2 regions of the Microbacterium sp. PM5 genome follow, and region 2 is predicted to be linked to the other one. Evidence: predicted binding sites of a transcription regulator. Region 2 holds the regulator's gene; the other holds the start of a gene.

Region 1 (10,416 bases), 490 kb from region 2:
CTCGTGCACCAGGTCGGATGCCGCGATCTCGAGCGGTCGCGGTCGTTCGGCCTGGGTGCGGCTGAAGGCGAGGAGGTCGTCGAGCATGCCGGCCAACCGTCCGGTGTTGCGATGGATCGCGTCAACCCACGCACCGGCCTCGGCAGGCAGTTCGGCGTCGGAGAGCAGTTCGCTGTAACCGGCGATGATCGTGATGGGCGTGCGCAGCTCATGGCTGGTCGTGGAGAGGAAGTCCTGCCGCTGCCGTTCGAGGTCGTAGCGCACCTGGACGGTGGCGGCGGTGGCACGCGCGGCTTCGGCGCTCTGCTCCGCGGAGTCGACCGCCGTGCGGGCGTTGCGCAGCGACTCGTTGCGTTCGGTGGTCGTCAGAACCGTGAAGATCGCGAGCGCGGCGACGAAGGCGGCGACCGTGATGGCGCGCTCGGTGGGGTCGATGCGGGCCGGGTCGAACACGCCCATGCTCAGCCGGCTGAACAGCATCGTCGTCAGCGCGACGACGAGGGCCTGGATCTGGGCGAACAGCGGCGGGAAACGCAGGGAGGCCCACGCCAACGGCACGAAGACGAGGAATGCGAGCGGCAGAGGGCTGAGCGGCCCGATGCCCGCCGCGATGACGACGAGCATCACGAGGATCTGCGCCGCCGACTCGCCCGGACGAGAAGGCGGTTGCGGCTGCCCCTCGAAGAGCGCGAGAGGAACGATCAGCAGCACGGCCGACAGGTGGGACGCGCAGGTGATGATCGCCGAAGCGAGGGGTTCACCCTCGACGAGGGTGATGTTGATGAGCGCGATGAGCAGGGCGAAGACCATGGCGGAGACCGCGGACAGGGCGACGAACTGCACCGCGTCGGTGGTTGTGCGCAGGCGTGCATCTCGCCCCCCGCGCAGCAGCAGCCAGCCCAGCATCGCCGCTTCGATCGCGTTCGCCAGTCCGTACAGACCGCTGAGCTCGGCGGGTCGCCCCGCCACGAAGTTGCCGGCGGTCGTCGCGACGAGCACGACGCACACCGACACCGCGCGGCGATGCGGCGGCGCGCGCAGGACGAGCACGGCCGAGACGCCGGCCGCGGGCCACCACAGGGCTACCGGCACGCCGGGAACGGCGAAGCCGACCGCCACGATCGACAGCACGAAGATGAGCACTGCTCCGCCCAGCCAGAAGCCCAGGGTGCGCCACGCAGCTGTGGGGCGATCGACGGGGCGATCCACCCCGGAGGCTGTCATACGAGTACGCTAATGGCATTCGGGGGAAATCTAGCCAGGCTAGTTATCGAGGGGCTGAGTCGGTGGAGGACGCACCCATGGCGAACGTGCTCGTTGTCGATGACGACGCCGACGTCGCCGAACTGGTGCGCACGGTCTTGAGCATCGCCGGTCATGAGGTCACCGTCGCCACCGACGGCGAGCACGGAATCGCCGCGGCATCGGCAGCGCACCCCGATCTCATCGTTCTCGATTGGATGATGCCGGGGATGACGGGCATCGAGGTCTGTCGCACGCTGCGGCAGGATTCGTCGTTCGATGCCACCCGCATCATCATGCTCACGGCCAAATCGGCGCCGTCCGACATCGATGCGGCGCGCGGAGCCGGTGCCGACGACTACGTCGTGAAGCCCTTCGCGCCGCGCGAGCTGCGTCGCCGCGTCGCCGAGCTGCTCGCCTCGTGACTGCGGCCGGCTCAGCCGGCGATGTCGATGAGGCGTGAGCCCGCCCAGAGGGTGAGCACGGTGCCCGATGCGCTGCTGCTCGCGTCCAGTGCGAGTGGCCCGGCGGCATCGGCGGCGTCGAGCGTCGTGCATCCGAGATCGCTCGCTCCGGTCGCGTCGCTCGAGTGGGCGGTGATGCGGATGCCGCTGCACGCGGCATCCGTCTGCGCGATGTAGACGGTGTCTGCGCTGACGGCGACGGCACGTGCGGTCTGAGCGAGACGCGTCCAGTTCTGCCCGTCCAGGCGGTAGGCGGCGTCGTCGCAGACGATCGCGGTGGTGCTGCCGGCCGAGCGCAGGCCCCAGGGTGTCGCGCAGGGGGCGGCGATGCGTGTGCCGTCGACGATGACGGCGCGCTCGCCGGGAAGTACGTAGGTGTCGACGGCGAAGATGTCGGGATAGGGCTCCCAGAACCGGCCGTCGGTGTAGGTGCGCAGCGTATTCAGGGTGCAGTTCGCGCCGAGCGCGGCGACGGCGGTGGCGTTGCGCCCACCGAACGAGGTGAGGCTGAGCACCTGGACGGCGCCCTTCGCCGTGGGGGTGACGCTCTGCCACGTGGCGCCGTTATCGCCGGAGCGTTCGACGACGGGGGCCGCGCCGCCGCACGCTCCCGCGGTGGCGCGCCACATCGCGTCGGCGCCGACGGACAGGAACCGCTCGGCCGCACCGGGCGCGCCGGCAGGGGTGGGGGAAGCGGATGCCGTGGGTGTCGCCGTCGCTGTCGGGGTGCGGACGGCGTAGGTGAAGGTGGGCGCCGGTCCGACGGTGGCGTCGACGTCGCCGGGGCCGCGGCCCTGCCGGAGCGCGGCGACGCTGAGCCCGACGGCCGCGACGGTGAGCGCGATCAGTCCGATCGCGATGAGCGTCGCGCCGCCGCGGCTCTTGGCGAAGCTGCGCGGGCGGGGCACGACTCAGCTCTCCCTGTCGGCCTCACGCGCGTCGCGGCGGGAGTCGAACCCGAGCTCGTCGAGCGTGGGGGCGGCGGGCACGCTGGCCAGCGGCGTGGTGCGTCCGCGGCGCTTGGCCCCCTTGCGCTCGGCCTTGGAGGTCTTGGCCGGGGTCTCGCGGTAGCCGTACCCGTATCCGTATCCGTACCCGTAGGCGGAGTAGTAGGAGTCGGGCCCGCGGGTGGGAACCATCGACATCACGAAGCCGGCGAGCTTGGCGCCGACGGTGTTGAGGGCTTCGGTGGCCCCCTGGAGCTGGTGCTTGGTCGTGCGGCCGGCCGAGATGATCAGCAGCGCGCCGCTGGTGACGCGCGCGAGGATGGCGGCGTCGGTGACGGGCAGCAGGGGCGGTGCGTCGCAGAGCACGACGTCGAAGTCCTTCTCGAGCATCTCGAGCAGCGTGTTCATCTGGCGGGAGCCGAGCAGCTCGCTGGGGTTCGGTGGGATCTTGCCGGCGGGCAGCACGTAGAGGCTGCGCCCGCCCCAGGGGAGCATGACCTCCCCGACCTTCGCGCGACCGATGAGCACGTCGGTGAGACCCGCGCCGCCCTCCATGCCGAGGTATTCGGCGACCTTGGGCTTGCGAAGGTCGGTGTCGAGCAGGGCGACGCGCTTGCCGGCGTCGGCGAGGGCGATGGCGAGGTTGATCGTGGTGGTCGACTTGCCCTCGCTGGGGATCGAGCTGGTGATGACGAAGCTGGAGCGGCCGCCCATGTCGAGGAACTGCAGGTTGGTGCGCAGCGCCCGGAACGACTCGGCCCGGGGGCTCAGCGGATCGGCGTGGACGATGAGCGGGCGCTCCTTGGCCTTCGTGTCGTAGGCGATCGCGCCGATGCCGGGCGAGCCGGTGATCTGCTCGGCCTCGCGGGGCGTGCGCACCCGGTTGTCGAGGGTGGTGCGCAGCACCGCGACGCCGATACCGAGGGCCAGGCCGACGAGAACACCGAGGGCGAGGTTCAGCGGCACGTTGGGGCTCGACGGCTTCAGCGCGGGCTGCGCGTCGCTGACGCGGCTGAGGCGGATGGCGCTGGCCCCGCTGTTGCTCTCGGGCTCGAGCTGCGGCACCGCGGAGGCGAGGCTCGCCGCGATCGCGTTGGCGATCTTGGCCGCCTGCACGGCGTCGGGGTCGGAGACCGTGATGGTGATGAGCGTGGAGTTGAGAGCGGCCGACGCCTTGACGTCTTTCGCGAGATCTTCGGCGGTGCGGGCGAGGCCGAGGTCGGCGATCACCGGGTTCAGCACGACGGGCGTCGTGGTGAGTCCCACATAGGTGTTGATGCGGGCCTGGGCGAACGACGATCCCTGCTGCAGCTCCTGGGCCGTGTTGCCCGACTGCGTGGAGACGAAGACCGTGCTCGCGGACTCGTAGATCGGGGTCCTCGTGAGGGAGTAGCCCGCCGCCGCGCCGAGTCCCAGCAGGGTCAGCACGACGATCACGAGCCAGTTCTTGCGGAGGATGCGGATGTAGTCGCTGAGCTCCATGGTGCCTCTCGAAGACGCGCTGCCAGCCAGGAGGGGGGTTGCAAGGCCGGGACGATCGGACTCAGTCTGCCATAGCGGATGTTTCGGGCCGGTGTCCGGGCGGCAACACGTGCGTGTGCAGCCTGCACAGGTCGCCGTCGCCGTCGGTGCCGCCGTGTGGATCGGTCATCATCACCCCACATCGCTCAGCGGCTCAGCAGTTCAGCGGCTCAGCACTTCAGCGCGTAGCGGGCACTCCCACCGATGCGGGGCGTGCGATCGGCGTCGATCCACGGCGGCGGGATGAACCACACCCGCGCGGCCACTCCGACGCCGTCGACGCGGATCTCCCACCCGTCGCTGTGGATGCGATGGTGGCAGCCGGTGCACAGCAGCACGCCGTTGTCGAGGTCGGTGGGCCCGGCATCCCGGTTCCACCAGGCGATGTGGTGCCCGTGAGTCCACGCCGGCGGAGCCCCGCAGAACGCGCAGCCGCCGTCGCGTTCGGCGAGGGCGAGCTTCTGTGCGGGTGAGAACAGGCGACGCGTGCGGCCCCAGTCGAGAATCTCGCTGTCGCCGCCGAGAACGCACGGAATGACCTGCAGGTCGGCGGCGAGCCGGCGCACTTCCGCGGCGGGCAGCGATGCGTCGAACCCGTCGATGCGCGCGACGCCGCACCCCGACTCGAGCTGGTCGAGCGTCATCCGCACGACGACGGTGGTCGTCGCGACCGTGGGGACCTGCTCGCAGCCGAGGGCGTGCGCGCACAGTTCGTGCAGGGCGTCGGCTCTCATCTGCGGCACCGTGCGCTCGTCGCGAAGAGCGCCTGCCTCGGGGTCGTCGCCGCCCCCGTGTTCGTGCCGCGGGGCATGCTCGTTGTTCTGCAGCACGCGGGTGACCATCGCGTCGAGCACCGTCTTGATCGGCGCGGCGGTGGCCACGTCGAATACCCCGGTGAGGTGGAGCATGCCGTCTCGCTCCTGCATCCGCAGCGCGCGGGCCGACCGATGCTCCTCGTGCGCGGCGGCGAGCCCGTCGGGGTCGAGTTCGGCCTCCGCGTGCGCCAGCAGCCTGGTCAGCTCGTCGGCCCGCAGTCCGGGTGCCCGCTGGCAGAGGTCGCGCTCGACGGCATCCCTGCGCGCGGAATCGACGCGGAGCGACAGCTTGTCGAGCAGAGTGATGATCGCCGACGCCGCTGTCATCGACAGAGCGCCCGCCGCCACAGCCGCCGCCACGTGCGGGTGCGCGGCGGGTCGCGACTCGCCGCTGATACTGGTGCGCGGCGCCGTGCTCTCGCCCACCTGCACGAGTCTGATCGCTTCGCCCACGCTCGCGCCGGTGGTGGCTTGGATCAGCGCGACGGGGGAGCGGAAGCCCTGCTTCTTGGCGAGGGAGTCGCCCCCGAGCTGCGGCCGCGACTGACGGGAGATCTCGGCTGCGACGGGCGCGAACGCGGCGTCGACCTGGCGCATGAGCACGCCGAAAGCGCGATTCACCTCGACGAGCGCGCTCGGTGACAGCGCGGCCGGCGCCTGTGCACCGCCCGCCGCCGCGAGCGCGTCGAGCGCTGCGGCGATGCCATCGAGCCTGTTCTCCATGACTTCGACATTAGAACATACCTACGACACTCGTCGGAGTTGTCCACAGGGGTCGCGGCGTTTCGACTCGCTGCGCTCGCTCAACGACCGGCAGCACCCTCCCACCACTCCCGGTCGTTGAGTGAGCGCGAAGCGCGAGTCGAAACGCCGCCCGCGCCGCGGTCAGCCGAAGGCGATCCGCACGACGCGTTCGACGGCGACGAGCCCCGGCTCGAGCTCGACCGCGGAGCGTTCGTACGTGGCCGCCGAGCGGCCGTAGGGGTCGATGACGTCGTCGTCCTCGGGGGATGTCGGGGGCAGCGTGATCCCGCGGCGCCCGGCGATCGCGCCCAGCGCGGCGGCGAAGCGCTCCCGCGGAGGTGCGCCCTCCCCGGCGGTCGCTGCGGCCGTCCGCAGGTCGTCGTCGCTCAGATCGGCGGCGAGGCGGGCGAACTCGCGCGCCGTGAAGGCCTGTCGCATTCGCGAGGGGTCGAGCTCGACGACTTCGCGGCGGTGGTCGCGCGCCATGGCGAGCACGAGATCGGCGGTGCGCACGTGCACCGGGGTGAGGTAGCGGGCGCCGTGGGCCGCCACGAGCGCCGGGTCGACGCCGCGGGCGACGGCGAGGTCAGCGGCTTCGGGAGTCATCGGCATCCCGTCGCGCGCGCGAGCGCCGGCGCTGGAGACGCGCACCGGAAGATCGGCGAGGCGGGTGGCCAGCAGCTGCGCGGCCAGGGGGGAGCGGCAGATGTTGCCGGTGCACACGGTGAGGATCTCGAGCACGGTGACTTCCGGTGTCGATAGAGCGGGGGAGGGAGTGTGTGGCTCGCCGCGTGACCGGTAGTTTGGCCACGTGCCCGATCAGCTTAGCGACCCCGGTTCGTCCGCCCTCGAGGCGTCGACGCCTGCACGCCGGTTGCCGAGCGAGCGCGGCGCGTCGGAGGCCTCTGGCGAGCCCGCGACGCCCGGTCGCCGTCGTCGCAAGCGCACCGACTGGCGTCTGGGCGGCACGGCGGTGCGCCGGTGGGACCTTGCCGTCCTGTCGGCGGCGCTCATCGGGGTGGGGCTCGGCGTCGTCGGCGGCGGCGCCGTGAGCCGTATCGCGGCGCCGTGGGCCGCCACCGCCTCGACCGTGGTGCTGTGGCTCGGGCTCGGTGGCGCCGTCGCATTCGCGTTCGCGCGGTCACGGCCGGCCGGGCTGCTGCGGTTTCGGCCGATCGATGTGCTGTGGGGCGTCGGGCTGGGGCTCGGCCTGCGTCTGCTGCAGGGCTGGGTGAGCGGTGCGGATGCCGCGGCCTTCCCCTCCGCGATGGCGCTCGACGGCGGCCTGCCCTCGGGGTGGTGGCTGACGGAGGCGATTCCGGCGGGGCTGGTCGCGCCGCTCGTCGAGGAGTTCTTCTTCCGCACGGTCGTTCTCGTCGCGGTGTATCAGTTGCTGCGGCGGAGCGTGGGTGGGGTGGCGGCCGGGGTGACGGCGGCGCTGGTGTCGGCGGGCGGGTTCGTGCTGCTGCACGCGACGGCCGGGGCGTTGACGCTGGTCGACGGCATCCAACTCTTCGCGGTCGGGGGCACGTGCGCCCTCGTGGTTCTGCTCACGGGCCGCATCTGGGGCGCCGTGCTGACGCACGTGGTCTACAACGTGTCGTATCTGGTGCTCGTCGTCGTCGGAACGTGGGGTGCCGTCGCGCCCGCGGCGCCGTCGCTCGGCTGACGGATCCGCACGCGACACCAAGTTTTCACCAAAAGGATGATGAGAGCCCTCTCATCGTGCTCATAGGCTCGGGTGTCACCGGGAGTCATCAGACCGTCACGCGTCACACACCTGACACATTCGGCTGATAATCTCCCGACAGCCGGGGGGCCGAAACCGAGATATAGGAGGAAGCCGAAGTGTCGACCGATATTCAGGTCGATGCGACGACGGAGTCGCCTCACGACTCGACAGCACCCCGCGCGGACAGCGGCTCCATCACTGCTCCGGCCGGTGCGTCGACTCAGGCCACCAGCACCATGCGTCCCGCTGCCCCACCCTTCAACGATTGGCGTCGCCGCTTTCAGCGACGGCTCGTGGTCAGCGACTTCCTCGTACTTGTGTGGGTCGTCTTCGGCACGCAGATCGCATGGTTCGGCCTCGGCAATGCGCAACTGGCAATCCGGGACGACGCTCGCATCTCTGACATCTCCTATTGGGTGTTCTCGGTGATCCTCGTCGTCGCCTGGCTCGGTGCGCTGTCGTGGAGTGACTCCCGGAGCATCCGTGTGCTCGGATCGGGGTCGAACGAGTACCTGCGTGTCGTCGACGCCAGCGTGCGTCTCTTCGGAGTGATCGCCATCGTGGCGTTCTTGACCAAGGTGGATGTCGCCCGCGGATTTCTTCTCATCAGTCTGCCGGTGGGCGTCGCTGTGCTGCTGTGGACGCGGTGGCTGTGGCGGCAGTGGCTGATCATGAAGCGCAAAACGGGAGACTTCTCGGCTCGGGTTCTTCTCGTCGGCTCGGAGGAGTCGGTGGCTCAGATCGCGCGTGAGCTCATCCGCACTCCGAGCGCCGGCTATCACGTCGTCGGTGCGTGCACTCCGACGGGCAAGGTTGCCGACTTGGTTCCGGGCACGACCATCCCGATGATGGGGAGCGTCAACGCGGTGGAGCGCGCGATGGAACTGACCGGCGCCGATACCGTGGCCGTGACGAGCACCGATGAGCTGCCGCCCGACAAGGTGAAGCAGATCTCTTGGAACCTGCAGGCGGGGCGCCAGCACCTCGTGCTCGCGCCGAGCATCGTCGATATCGCGGGTCCGCGACTGCACACTCGGCCCGTCGCCGGCTTGCCCCTCATCCACGTCGAGACGCCGCGCTTCAGCAAGGGCCAGTTGTTCCTGAAGCGATCGGTCGACGTGACCGCGAGTGCCGTCGGCGTCCTGTTGCTGAGCCCTGTGCTGGCTCTCCTGGCGATGAGTATTCGGCTCTCGTCTGAGGGGCCGATTCTGTTTCGGCAGGTGCGCATTGGGCGTGGTGGGCGCGAGTTCACCATGCTGAAGTTTCGCTCGATGGTGACGAATGCGGAAGAGCTACTCGAGAGGTTGCAGCGGCAGCGCGTCGAGCAGGGCATTGACTCGGGCAACGAGGTCTTGTTCAAGATGAAGAACGACCCACGGGTGACGCCGATCGGGCGAATCATGCGCAAGTACAGCCTGGACGAGCTCCCGCAGCTGTTCAACGTGATCGGCGGCTCGATGTCACTCGTGGGACCGCGGCCGCCGTTAGCCAGCGAGGTTGCCCAGTATGCGACTCATGTGCATCGTCGGTTCCTGGTCAAGCCGGGCATTACCGGTTTGTGGCAAGTGAGCGGTCGTTCCACGCTGTCCTGGGAGGAGACCGTGCGGTTGGACTTGTCATATGTGGAGAATTGGTCGCTGGTTGGCGATCTTGCAATTCTGGCGAAGACTGCAAAGGCGGCGCTCATGCCGGGGGAATCTGCCGTTTAGTGTCGGCGAGAGGACGTACATGAAGAGGATCACAGGGGTCGTGGTATTGCAACTTGCATTGCCCCACTATCGGCAGGCCCTTGTTTCGGAACTTTCCGAAACTAGATCAGTTTCCTTTCTCAGCGGAGACCGGCAATTTCTACCCGGCGTGGTTCTTGGCGTCAATGGCGAAAATGTGACATACACCGGACGGAACCTTTTCTTCCTTGGTGGTCGGTTCGCATGGCAGCGTGGGACTTGGCGGGCTATCCGGAGTGCTGAAAACCTAGTCGTAGAGCTAAACCCCCGAATTCTCAACTCCTGGCTTGCGATCGCAGTTCGCAAAATTCTGCGACTGAAGACGGTGGCGTGGGGTCATGTATTTCCCCGAGCAGGCGAGGCGGCCCGGTCAGACCTTGTGCGTAATGTCATGCGGCGCGGGATAGACGGAATGATCGTCTATACCTATAGACAGCGAGACGACTTCCGTAGACTGCACCCGCAGACGCCCGTCTACGTCGCAGCGAACGCAATTTACTCCCGTGAAGAACTCGTGCCCAGTTTGTTAGGTGTAGATCGCACTGACTTCATCGTAATCGGGCGAATCGTGGAAAACAAGAAAGTTGCGCTCGCAGCCGAAGCGTTCGCACACATCGCGAGAGAGCTTTCCGATAGTCGTTTGGTGATCATCGGCGACGGACCACTCCGCGATTCGATCCAAAAGAGCTACGCTGACCTAGTGAATGCTGGTCGAATTCGCTTCATGGGGGAAATCACAAGCGTCGATGATTTGCGAGAGCTTTTCGGATGTGCTGTATCCATGATTGCACCCGGCTACGTCGGACTCAATGCCACACAGTCCCTAGGCTTCGGAGTGCCTGTCATCTACTCCAGATCGGAGCCACATGCGCCCGAAATCGAATTGTTGGATGAAGAGAACAGTACCTCCTTCACCACCGATGACTCGATAGCACTGGCGGAAACGATGCGCCAGGCGTGGCAGAGGCGACACATGGTGAGCGAGTATTCGGAGGCGCTCTCCTCAAGGGTGAGGGATTTGTACTCGGTGGAAACGATGGCTGCTGCTTTCAGAGAGGTAGGAAAAGATGGCGCTGCCCACTGACGGTGTCGCCGGGTTGGGGAGGGTTGAGCACTTCTTGATCACTCGATTCCATGTGCGAATCAACGATGGAACGCCTTTGCCCCCAATGGAATGGGTGGAGGCGCGAGTGGATTTATTCGAGAGGTATTGTCTCCCGAGCG
Region 2 (10,416 bases):
GCACGCCAAGAGCCGCGAGGGCAAGGCCCAGGTCGAGCTCGCCCAGCTCGAGTACCTGTTGCCGCGCCTGCGTGGCTGGGGCGAGTCGATGAGCCGTCAGGCCGGTGGTCAGGTGGGTGCCGGCGGCGCCGGCATGGGCTCACGCGGGCCGGGTGAGACGAAGATCGAGCTCGATCGCCGCCGCATCCGCACCAAGATGGCCCAGCTGCGCAAGCAGCTGCGTGACTTCGCACCCGCCCGCGAGGCCAAGCGCAGCGAACGCAAGCGCAACACGATCCCGTCGGTCGCGATCGCCGGCTACACGAACGCCGGCAAGTCCAGCCTGCTCAACCGGCTCACGAGCGCCGGTGTGCTCGTCGAGAACGCGCTGTTCGCGACCCTGGACGCGACCGTACGTCGCGCCGAAGCGGCCGACGGTCGCGTCTACACCCTGACGGACACGGTCGGGTTCGTGCGCAATCTGCCTCATCAGCTCGTCGAGGCCTTCCGGTCGACGCTGGAAGAGGTCGGCGACGCCGACGTGCTGGTTCACGTCGTGGACGGCTCCCACCCCGACCCCGCCGCGCAGCTCGCGACCGTGCGCGACGTGATGGGCGACGTGGGTGCGCGCTCGACGCGCGAGATCGTCGTCTTCAACAAAGCCGATCTCGTCGACGACGACACCAGACTCGTGCTGCGCGGGCTCGAGCCCTCCGCGCTGTTCGTGTCGTCGCGCACGGGGGAGGGTATCGCGCAGCTGCGCACCGTCATCGAGGACGCCCTCCCGCTGCCGGCGGTCGAAGTGCGCGCGCTCGTGCCGTACGACCGCGGGGACCTCATCAACGCCGTGCACGAGTCCGGCCACATCCTCTCGACCGCTCACGAAGAGGGCGGCACCGCGGTGCACGCCCACGTCTCCGAGCGACTCGCGGCGGAGCTGGCGCCCTACGCGCTCTGACGTGGTGAGGAGCCTGCCAGGTCTATCGGCGGCACGCCGGGCGTCGTGAACCCGAACACCTGGCCGAGGAACGCGAGCTCGCTCTGCAGCGCGTGCACGACCGCCTCGGCGCCGCGGAACCCGTGCCCTTCGCCCTCGTAGAGCACATAGGCGTGCGGGATATGACGGGCCGCGAGCGCGTCGCGGATCGCTTCGGCCTGCGATGGCGGCACGACGGCATCGTCTGCGCCCTGCAGCAGCAGCACCGGCACCTGGAAGCCGTCGATGTGCGTCAACGGGGAGCGCTGGATGTAGAGCTCCTCGGCCTCGGGTAGCGCTCCGATGAGCCCATCGAGATACCGGGACTCGAAATCGTGGGTATCGGCGGCCAGGGTGCGGGCGTCGCCCACGCCGTAGCGGGAGATGCCTGCGCCGAAAACGTCGGTGCGGGCCAGCGCGGCGAGCACGGTCCAGCCACCGGCTGATCCGCCCTTGATCGCGAGGCGCGCGGGGTCGGCCGCGCCCGTGGCGGCCAGGCCCGTGGCGGATGCCGCGACATCTGCGATGTCGACGACGCCCCATTGGCCGCGCAGCCGCTCACGGTATGCGCGGCCGTACCCCGTCGAGCCCCCGTAGTTCACCTCCAGCACCCCGATGCCGCGACTCGTGAAGAACAGCGTCTTCGCGTCGGCGACGCCGCCCTCGTGGCCGGTCGGCCCGCCGTGCACCAGCACGAGGTACGGCGGGCGTTCCGTCTCGGGTGCCGCCACCCGCGGATGTCGCGGGGGATGCACGAACGCGTGCACCGTGCCCGTCGGGCCTTCGAGCGAGAACGGGCGTGTGTCGGGAAGCCACGCATCGAGATCCTCGCCGTCGACCTCTGCACGCTGCCCGATCACCAGATCGACGCGCATCGTCGCGGCCTCCTCATCGATCTCCACGAGCCAGATCCCGCTCATGCCCGGCGCCAGCCCGGAGATCAGCGCCCGACGCCCCACGACCGCTTCGACGCAGAGCGATGCCGTGGCAGGCAGAGGGATCACGGTCTCGGTGCCCGCGGCGGTGCGCCAGACGAGTTCGTCGGAGCCGTTGGTGCGGACAGCGATCACCCCGCCGTCGGAGGTCACCCCGAACCAGCGGCTGCCGAGCGACCACAGCGGGCCTCCCGTGTCTGCATCGGCCGGCGCGAAAGGTGTCCGCGGCAGATCGGCATCGAGGCGCAGTCTCCAGAGGTTCCATCGGCCGGTCGCGTCGTCCAGGTAGAGCAGGTCGTCCTCGTCACACCACTCGGGCTGGAGCGCTGCCGTGCTGCCGTCGGTCACGTCGGTCCACTCGACCACGGCGCCGTCCTCCAGGCGACCGACACGCAGTCTCGTGCGGTCCCAGGGCATGTCGGGGTGATTCCAGGCCACCCACGCGAGACGGTCGCCGCGCGGCGACAGTGCGGGCTGAGCAACGAAGTCGCTGCCCGCGACGAGATCGCTCGCTCCCTCACCCTGCAGGTCGATGCGCACGATCGCCCGTTCACGGCCCGCCCGTTCGCGGATGGCCAGCAGTATGCCGCCGGACGCGCGAAGCCCGCCGTAGCGGACGTCCGCGTCGTTCGTCAGGCGACGCGGCTCCGAGCCGGGTTCGCGCACCCACACCTGCTGGTCTCGCCGTTCGACGAAGAACAGTCGGCCGGCCTCGTCGACCGCCCAGGATCCCCCGCCGTACTCGTGCACGCCGGATCTGGCGTTCCACGGCGCCGGCAGGACGGGGTGCACCCTTTCGGTGGCATCGCGCCGGAACACCGCGGTGCGGCCGGCCTCGTCGGCCACCGTCTGCGCCCACCACACCTCGTCGCCGACGAGCGCGGCACCGTCGATGCGGGGTGACGACGCGGAAGCCCACGCGGCCGTGAACGGAGAGGGCCAGGATCCATAGGGGTGCACATCGACCATGCCTGCCACGCTACGCGCCTGCGTCAGTCGACGTCGCAGGACACGTCTCGTCACACGCGGGGACGGGCGGCAAGGTGGCTCTACAGTGGTGGCACCGAGGCTGCGGTACGCCGGCTGCACGACCCCGACGCGAGAGAAGGCACCGAGCGATGACGTCTCACGAACCGCACATCGCTGCTGCGCGGGCCGGCGGCGAGGCATCGCCGCAGGTTCCGTTCTCGTTCGAGATCTATCCTCCGCGCACGCTGGCGCAGTTGCCTGCGCTCCACGAGACCATCCGCGTGCTGGCCGAGGCGGGGCCGCGGTTCATCTCCGTGACGTTCGGCGCCGGAGGCTCGACCACCGATCGCTCGCTCGCCGTGCTGACGCATATCCTCCGCGAAACGCGGGTTCCCCCCGTCGCGCATGTGACATGCGTCGGCAGCAGCTATGCCGAGGCGACGACGGTCATCCGCCACTTCCTCGACGCCGGCATCACCCGCTTCCTCGCCGTGCGCGGCGACCCGCCGCTCGGCGTCGGAGAGGACGACATCGTCTTCGGCGATCTGGAGTCGGCGGCTCAGCTCGTGCAGCTCATCGGACGTGTGCACGCGGAGCGGTCGACGTACCGCGAGCGGGAGATCCCGGGCGTTCCGGGAGCGGTTCGGGTCATCGACGGCGACCGCGTCGACATCGCGGTCGCTGCGTTCCCGAACGGTCACCCGCGCTCGCGTCATCGCTACGAGGACATCGACGCGCTTCTGGCCAAGCAGGCCGCCGGGGCGACGTCAGCCATCACGCAGCTCTTCTTCCACGCCGACGAGTACCTCGACTTCGTCGCTCGTGCCCGGGCGGCCGGGGTGGTCATTCCGATCGTCCCCGGAATCATGCCGATCACCTCGCCCGGGCGCCTGCGCCGTGTGCTCGAGCTCACCGGAGACGCGCGCCCCGACTCCCTCGCCGCGGCACTGGAGTCCGCTCCGGATGCCGCGGCGCAGCGCGAGGTCGGTCTCGCCCATGCCGCCGCGCTCGCCCGGGCCGTGGTGGCTGGCGGCGCCGAGGGCGTCCACCTTTACGCCTTCAACAATCACGAGACCGTTCTGGGTGTGCTGCGCACCGCGGGGCTGATCCCTGAACGGCGCTCGTAGGGGGCATTCAGTCGGAGGACGCGGTTGCCGCCGCGCGGCGAAGCCCCCAGCGGCGCCACGCATGGCGAACCGCCACCGCCGGCGTCGATGGACCGGCGAGCCACGCGCCGGCGGCGACGGCGAGCGCGATCGCCAGAGCTACGCCGGACGCGCCGACCACCGCCGATAGCAGCTGATCGTAGATCGCGACGGCTGCGGCCGGTGTCAGCGCCGTTCCGGCGGCGGCGGTCGACACCGCCGCGCGGCCGACCGCCGCTGCGATCAGCAGTGCTCCGAGAGCCGCCGCCGCCCCGAGCGCCGCCCACCGGAGGGTGTCGACGCGTCGCCGAGCGAGCGCAATCCCGGCGAGGAACAGGATCGCGGTGGCGACCGGCATCCACCATCCCGCGTTCACGCCGAGCGCATAGCCCGTTCGGACGGCAGCGAGGGCATCCCCGGAGCCGATGATCACGACGTGGTCGACCGAGGGGATGAGCGTCGCCCACGCGACGTCACGCGCGCTCAGGCGTTCCTTCACGCCCGCCACGACGGCGCCGACCTGCACACCGAGTCCGGCATCGGTCTGCACCACGAGGCCGGCGCCATCGGCGGTTGCGGCGAGCGTCAGCGCGCGGTGAGACTGCCGAAGAACCTCGCCCCAGACCGCTGCGAAGGCGTCGGAGCGAATCGCTTCGGCGATCGCGTCGTGCACGAGAGTCTGCACGGCCGCAGCGGCGGGCGCCTGCAGTCGTCGCAGGGCGTCAGCAGCCCGATCGCCGACGCCGAGGGCGATGATGCCGTCGACGATCGAGCCGGCGAGAGCGCTCGTGTCGAGCTTCGCGTCGACGGCGTCGGTGGATGCCGCGATCACCGCGTCCTGGACGACGGCCGAGCGGGCCAGCGGCGCAAGCGTCGCGGTGAAAGCCTCTTCATCCACCAGCTGCACCCTCGCCCACACGCTCAGGATGGACAGCGGCAGGCAGACGACGGCCAGGACGACCGCGACGGCCGACACGACGGCGCGCGCCCGCGACATGCTCAGACCGCGCGCAGGACGGCCACGACGCGACCGAGAACCACGGCGTCGTCGCCGAGGATCGGCTCGAAGGAGGAGTTGCGGGGGAGCAGCCACGTGTGACCGTCCCGCTGTCGGAAGGTCTTCACCGTCGCTTCGCCGTCCAGCATCGCCGCCACGATGTCGCCGTTGTCGGCCGTCGGCTGGGAACGCACGACGACCCAGTCGCCGTCGCAGATGGCGGCGTCGATCATCGACTCGCCGCTGACCTTGAGCATGAAGAGATCCCCCTTGCCGACCAGCTGACGCGGCAGCGGGAAGATCTCCTCGACCTGCTGATCGGCCGTGATCGGTACGCCTGCCGCGATGCGCCCGACCAGGGGGACGAGCGCGGCGTCACCGAGCGCGGGGGTGAGGTCGGCGGGGTTCTCCGCGGCGGCACCCGGCAGGTCGATGAGGACCTCCATCGCGCGCGTCTTGCCGGCGTCGCGGCGCAGATAACCGCTCAGCTCCAGCTGGTTGAGCTGGTGCGTGACGCTGGACAGCGACTTCAGGCCCACGGCGTCGCCGATCTCGCGCATGCTCGGCGGGTAGCCGAAGCGCGCGATGGAGGTCTGGATCACCTCGAGGATCTTCAGCTGCTTGTCGCTGAGGCTCTTACGCCTGCGTGTCTGAGGCTTGTCGGCCATGTCGCGCGCTCCTTCGATCGCGTCCCCGGAAGGCAGCGCCTTCGAATGTCGGAGGTTGGTGATGGGGTCATCTTGTCGAAACCGTATCCGGTTTTCGCACGGTCGTCCGGCACGTGTACGCGTGTCGGGTTCGATTCATCTGCGAGAACGGCAGGGCTTGACACTCGAACACTATCGAAGATAGATTCGGAACAGAGATTCGCATCCACCTCTCCCGGCCGAGAGGCGGATGCGAATCTCGAATCGAATCTTCGAAGTGACGCTTTCAACTCGACGCCCCGGAGCGGGACACGTTTCAAGGAGGAACTCATGACCACGATCGACATCCTCGGCGCTTCGCCCCGTGGCCGTGTCATCGCGGCGGCCCCGGTCACCCGTCTGCGCCTGACGGTTCGCGGTCGCCGGGTGCTCGCCTTCCTCGCTTCGGTCCCGGTCGTCGTCGCGCTCGGCATCGGCATCGTGTCCGGAGGCGGTGCGCTGGCCTCGAACGAGGGGGCGTCGGGAGTCACGTTCACCCATGTCACGGTGCAGCCGGGCGATACGCTCTGGTCGATCGCGCGCGCGGTCGCTCCCGACGTCGACCCGCGGGACGCGGTCGACGCGATCGTGCGGCTCAATGCGCTGGACTCGGGCAGCCTCGACGCCGGGCAGAGCATCGCGATCCCGGCCGAGTACTCCGCCGGTCGCTGAGCGGCCGCTGACCGACCTCGTCCGGGTCTCGCGGCGACCCCTACGATGGTGAGGGTGAGCGTTCGACTCGATGACCTTCCTCTCAGAGATGACCTGCGCGGCCTCACGCCGTATGGGGCCCCGCAGGCTCCGCTGCCCGTCGCGCTGAACGTCAACGAGAACACTCATCCGGTGCCGGAAGCGGTCGCGGACGACATCCTCGACAGCATCGCGCGCGCTCTTCGGGAGGTGAACCGCTACCCGGATCGTGAGTTCACCGCCGTGCGCGAAGGCTTCGCCGAGTATCTGGGTCACGGCCTCTCAGCCGCGCAGATCTGGGCCGCGAACGGATCCAACGAGGTTCTGCAGCACCTCCTGCAGGCGTTCGCCGGCCCCGGACGGACGGCGTTCGGTTTCGCGCCGACCTATTCGATGTATCCGTTGCTCACTCGCGCGACGGGTGCGACCTACGTCAGCGGGACGCGTGGCGTCGACTACACGCTCGCCCCCGACGACGCCGCGGCCCAGATCGACCGTGCGCAGCCCGACGTCGTGTTCCTGTGTGCGCCGAACAATCCGACGGGAACGCCGCTGGGTCTCGATGTGATCGAGGCGGTCTACGACGCGGCGCCGGGCATCGTGATCGTCGACGAGGCCTACCAGGAGTTCGCTCCCCGCGATTCCCGGTCCGCGCTGACGCTGCTGGCCGACCGGCCGCGCCTCGTGGTGTCGCGCACGATGAGCAAGGCCTTCGCTTTCGCGGGCGCTCGCGTCGGCTACCTCGCGGCCGACCCCGCCGTCATCGACGCGCTGCGTCTGGTTCGACTGCCCTACCACCTCAGCGCGCTGACCCAGGCAGCAGCCTCCGCCGCGTTGCGTCATGCGCCGGCCATGCTCGCCATGGTGGACGAGATCGTCGCTCAGCGTGACCGGATCTCTGCGACCCTCGATGCGCTCGGATACCGTCCCTTCGAGAGCTGGACGAACTTCGTGCTCTTCTCGGGTGTGGAAGATCCGGCGACGACGTGGCAGGGGCTCTACGACCGCGGTGTTCTGATCCGCGACGTCGGGATCGCCCACAGTCTGCGTGTCACCGCCGGCACGGAGGAGGAGTCCACGGCCTTCCTCGATGCGCTCGCGTCGCTTGGACCGGGCGGTTCCGGCGCGCACTGACCGTCACCGTCGGGGTAACACGCCGAGGCCCCGTGCGGGCTCTCGGTAGACTCGGCTCATGAGCACCCCGGCCTCCCGCACGGCATCCCTGCGACGCGCGACCAGCGAATCCACGGTCGAACTCGACCTCGATCTGGACGGCACCGGGCACAGCCGCATCGACACCACGGTGCCCTTCTTCGATCACCTGCTCACGGCGTTCGCGAAGCACTCGCTCACCGATCTCACCGTGCGTGCCTCCGGAGACACCAACATCGACGCGCACCACACCGTCGAAGACACCGCGATCGTCCTGGGACAGGCGATCCGCCAGGCCCTCGGCGACAAGAGCGGCATCTCGCGCTACGGAGACGCCCTCGTTCCGCTGGACGAGGCGCTGGCGCAGGCGGTCGTCGACATCAGCGGGCGTCCCTACCTCGTCCACACCGGTGAGCCCGTCGGGTTCGAACACCATCTCATCGGCGGCCACTTCACCGGGTCGCTCGTGCGCCACACCTTCGAGGCGCTCGCGTTCAACGCCGGTGTGACGATGCACGTCACGGTGCTCGGTGGACGCGACCCGCACCACATCGCCGAGGCCGAGTACAAGGCCGTCGCTCGCGCCTTCCGACAGGCGAAGGCGCTCGACCCGCTGGTCCACGGCATCCCCAGTACGAAGGGGGCCTTGTGACCGACGCCGCCTCCGCCCCCCAGACCGGTGCCGATCTCGACGACCGTCCCCTCGTCGCGGTGCTCGACTACGGGTCGGGCAATGTCCACTCCGCCGTCAAGGCGCTCGTCGCCGCTGGCGCCGATGCGCGGCTGACCGCAGATCGCGGACTTATCGACGACGCCGCCGGCCTCGTCGTCCCCGGTGTGGGAGCTTTCCGCGCCGTGATGGAGGCGCTGCGCGCGACGCGCGGCGACGAGATCATCGAACGCCGTCTCGCGGGGGGATTGCCGGTGCTCGGCATCTGCGTGGGCATGCAGGTCATGTTCGAGCACGGCGTGGAGCGCGGCGAAGACACCGAGGGACTCGGTGAATGGCCGGGGGCGGTCACCGAGCTCGATGCGCCGGTGCTTCCGCACATGGGTTGGAACACGGTCCGGGCCGGTGAGGGCTCGACGCTGTTTCGCGGCTTGGAAGACGAGCGGTTCTACTTCGTGCACTCCTATGCCGCCCAGCATTGGTCGCTCGAGGTCACGCGCCCGTTCCGTGAGCCGGCCCTCACCTGGTGCGATTACGGCACGCCGTTCCTCGCGGCGGTGGAGAACGGGCCGCTGTCGGCGACCCAGTTCCACCCGGAGAAGAGCGGCGAGGCCGGCATCCGCCTGCTCGCCAACTGGATCTCCTCGCTTCCGCAGGAGCTCACCCGCACCCGGTAGTAGTCTCTCTGCTTGTGTGTCCTCGTGTCCGCACGTCGCGGCCACTGAACCTTTCCTGGAGCCATGAACGATTTCGCGTCGACCCCCGAACTGATCCTTCTGCCCGCCGTCGACGTCGCTGACGGCAAGGCTGTGCGCCTGACTCAGGGCGAGGCCGGCACCGAGACGAGCTATGGCGATCCCGTCGATGCGGCGTTGGCGTGGGCGCGCGATGGCGCTCAGTGGATCCATCTCGTCGATCTGGATGCCGCCTTCGGGCGCGGCAACAACTCCGCGGTGCTGCGCAAGGTGATCAAGCAGCTCAAGGGCGTGCAGGTGGAGCTGTCCGGAGGAATCCGCGACGACGCGACACTGGAAGCCGCACTCGAATCGGGCGCGACCCGCATCAACCTCGGCACCGCCGCGCTGGAGAACCCCGAATGGGCAGCGGATGTGATCGGTCGCTACGGCGACGCGATCGCGGTCGGGCTCGACGTGCGCGGCACGACGCTGGCCGCGCGCGGATGGACACGCGACGGCGGCGACCTCTGGCAGGTGCTCGAGCGCCTCGAGGACGCGGGATGCAGCCGCTATGTGGTCACCGACGTCACCAAGGACGGCACGCTGAAGGGTCCGAACCTCGAGTTGCTGCGCGAGGTCACCACGCGCACGGTCAAGCCGGTCGTCGCCTCGGGCGGCATCTCGAATCTCGACGACATCGCCGCCCTGCGGGAGCTCGTTCCCCTCGGCGTCGAGGGCGCGATCGTGGGCAAGGCACTCTATGCGGGGGCCTTCACCCTCGCCGAGGCGCTGGATGTCGCCGCAGGCTGAGCGTCCCGACGACGCCGCGGCGCACACCTGCGCTACCGACTCTGCCGGCGTGCCGTGGGCGGGGCGCTCCTTCGAGGCCAATCCGCACGCCGGTGACGACGGCTCTGCTGATCCCGCGCTGCTGTCGGCGCTGCGTGCGTTCGGCCGAGGCGAGGGCGATGCGCGCGCGGTCGTGGACGCCTACCGCTCCGCCCGGTTGCTGATCCCGTTGGTCGCCGAGGCCGGCGACGTCGGAATCGCCCCGTCCGGTCACACCGTCGACAAGACGCAGGAGCTCTCCATCGTCACGGTTGCCGCGCCCGACGGACGGCGTGTGCTGCCCGTCTTCACGTCGGTGCGCACGATGGCGGCGTGGGATCCGAAGGCGCGGCCGGTGCCGGCCGACGGCGTCCGCACCGCCCTGGCCGCCGCTGCCGACGACACCGACCTGATCGTGATCGACCCGGCATCCGAGACCGAGTTCGTGCTGCGTCGCCCCGCGGTATGGGCCCTCGGGCAGGGGCTGGCGTGGGAACCCGCGCACACTTCGCCGGAGGTGTACGCGGGGCTGCAGGAGTCGGTCGGCTCCGAACTGGGCGTGCTGGATCTGTCGGTGGCGCCGGGCGATCCGCAGGCGCGTCTGCGCGGCCCGGAACTCATCGTGCGCCTGCACTTGGTCGACGGGCTCGACCAGTCCCAGCTGGACGCCACCCTGCAGAGGTTGGCGGCGCGGTGGGCCGCCGACGATCGC

Evidence for each region. The regulator LexA, encoded in region 2, represses DNA repair genes until DNA is damaged. The targets are predictions, from matches to a motif close to TCGAACANNTGTTCGA.
Region 1: a site for LexA is predicted at 5,724-5,739, ahead of CEP17_RS12315 (HNH endonuclease signature motif containing protein). Genes of this name have one in related genera too.

Annotation. Positions count from the first base shown of each region.
Region 1 covers NZ_CP022162.1:2,580,236-2,590,651, forward strand. Annotated here, with positions in the region: gene CEP17_RS12295 (HAMP domain-containing sensor histidine kinase) at 1-1,224, opposite strand, end outside; gene CEP17_RS12300 (response regulator) at 1,302-1,667, shown strand; gene CEP17_RS12305 (hypothetical protein) at 1,679-2,614, opposite strand; gene CEP17_RS12310 (polysaccharide biosynthesis tyrosine autokinase) at 2,618-4,135, opposite strand; gene CEP17_RS12315 (HNH endonuclease signature motif containing protein) at 4,345-5,712, opposite strand; gene CEP17_RS12320 (low molecular weight phosphatase family protein) at 5,875-6,474, opposite strand; gene CEP17_RS12325 (CPBP family intramembrane glutamic endopeptidase) at 6,545-7,402, shown strand; gene CEP17_RS12330 (sugar transferase) at 7,582-9,174, shown strand; gene CEP17_RS12335 (glycosyltransferase family 4 protein) at 9,194-10,276, shown strand.
Region 2 covers NZ_CP022162.1:3,072,652-3,083,067, forward strand. Annotated here, with positions in the region: gene hflX (GTPase HflX) at 1-937, shown strand, start outside; gene CEP17_RS14525 (prolyl oligopeptidase family serine peptidase) at 925-2,859, opposite strand; gene CEP17_RS14530 (methylenetetrahydrofolate reductase) at 3,009-3,986, shown strand; gene CEP17_RS14535 (hypothetical protein) at 3,994-5,001, opposite strand; gene lexA (transcriptional repressor LexA) at 5,004-5,669, opposite strand; gene CEP17_RS14545 (LysM peptidoglycan-binding domain-containing protein) at 5,979-6,359, shown strand; gene CEP17_RS14550 (histidinol-phosphate transaminase) at 6,405-7,511, shown strand; gene hisB (imidazoleglycerol-phosphate dehydratase HisB) at 7,570-8,181, shown strand; gene hisH (imidazole glycerol phosphate synthase subunit HisH) at 8,178-8,876, shown strand; gene priA (bifunctional 1-(5-phosphoribosyl)-5-((5-phosphoribosylamino)methylideneamino)imidazole-4-carboxamide isomerase/phosphoribosylanthranilate isomerase PriA) at 8,940-9,686, shown strand; gene CEP17_RS14570 (SseB family protein) at 9,670-10,416, shown strand, end outside.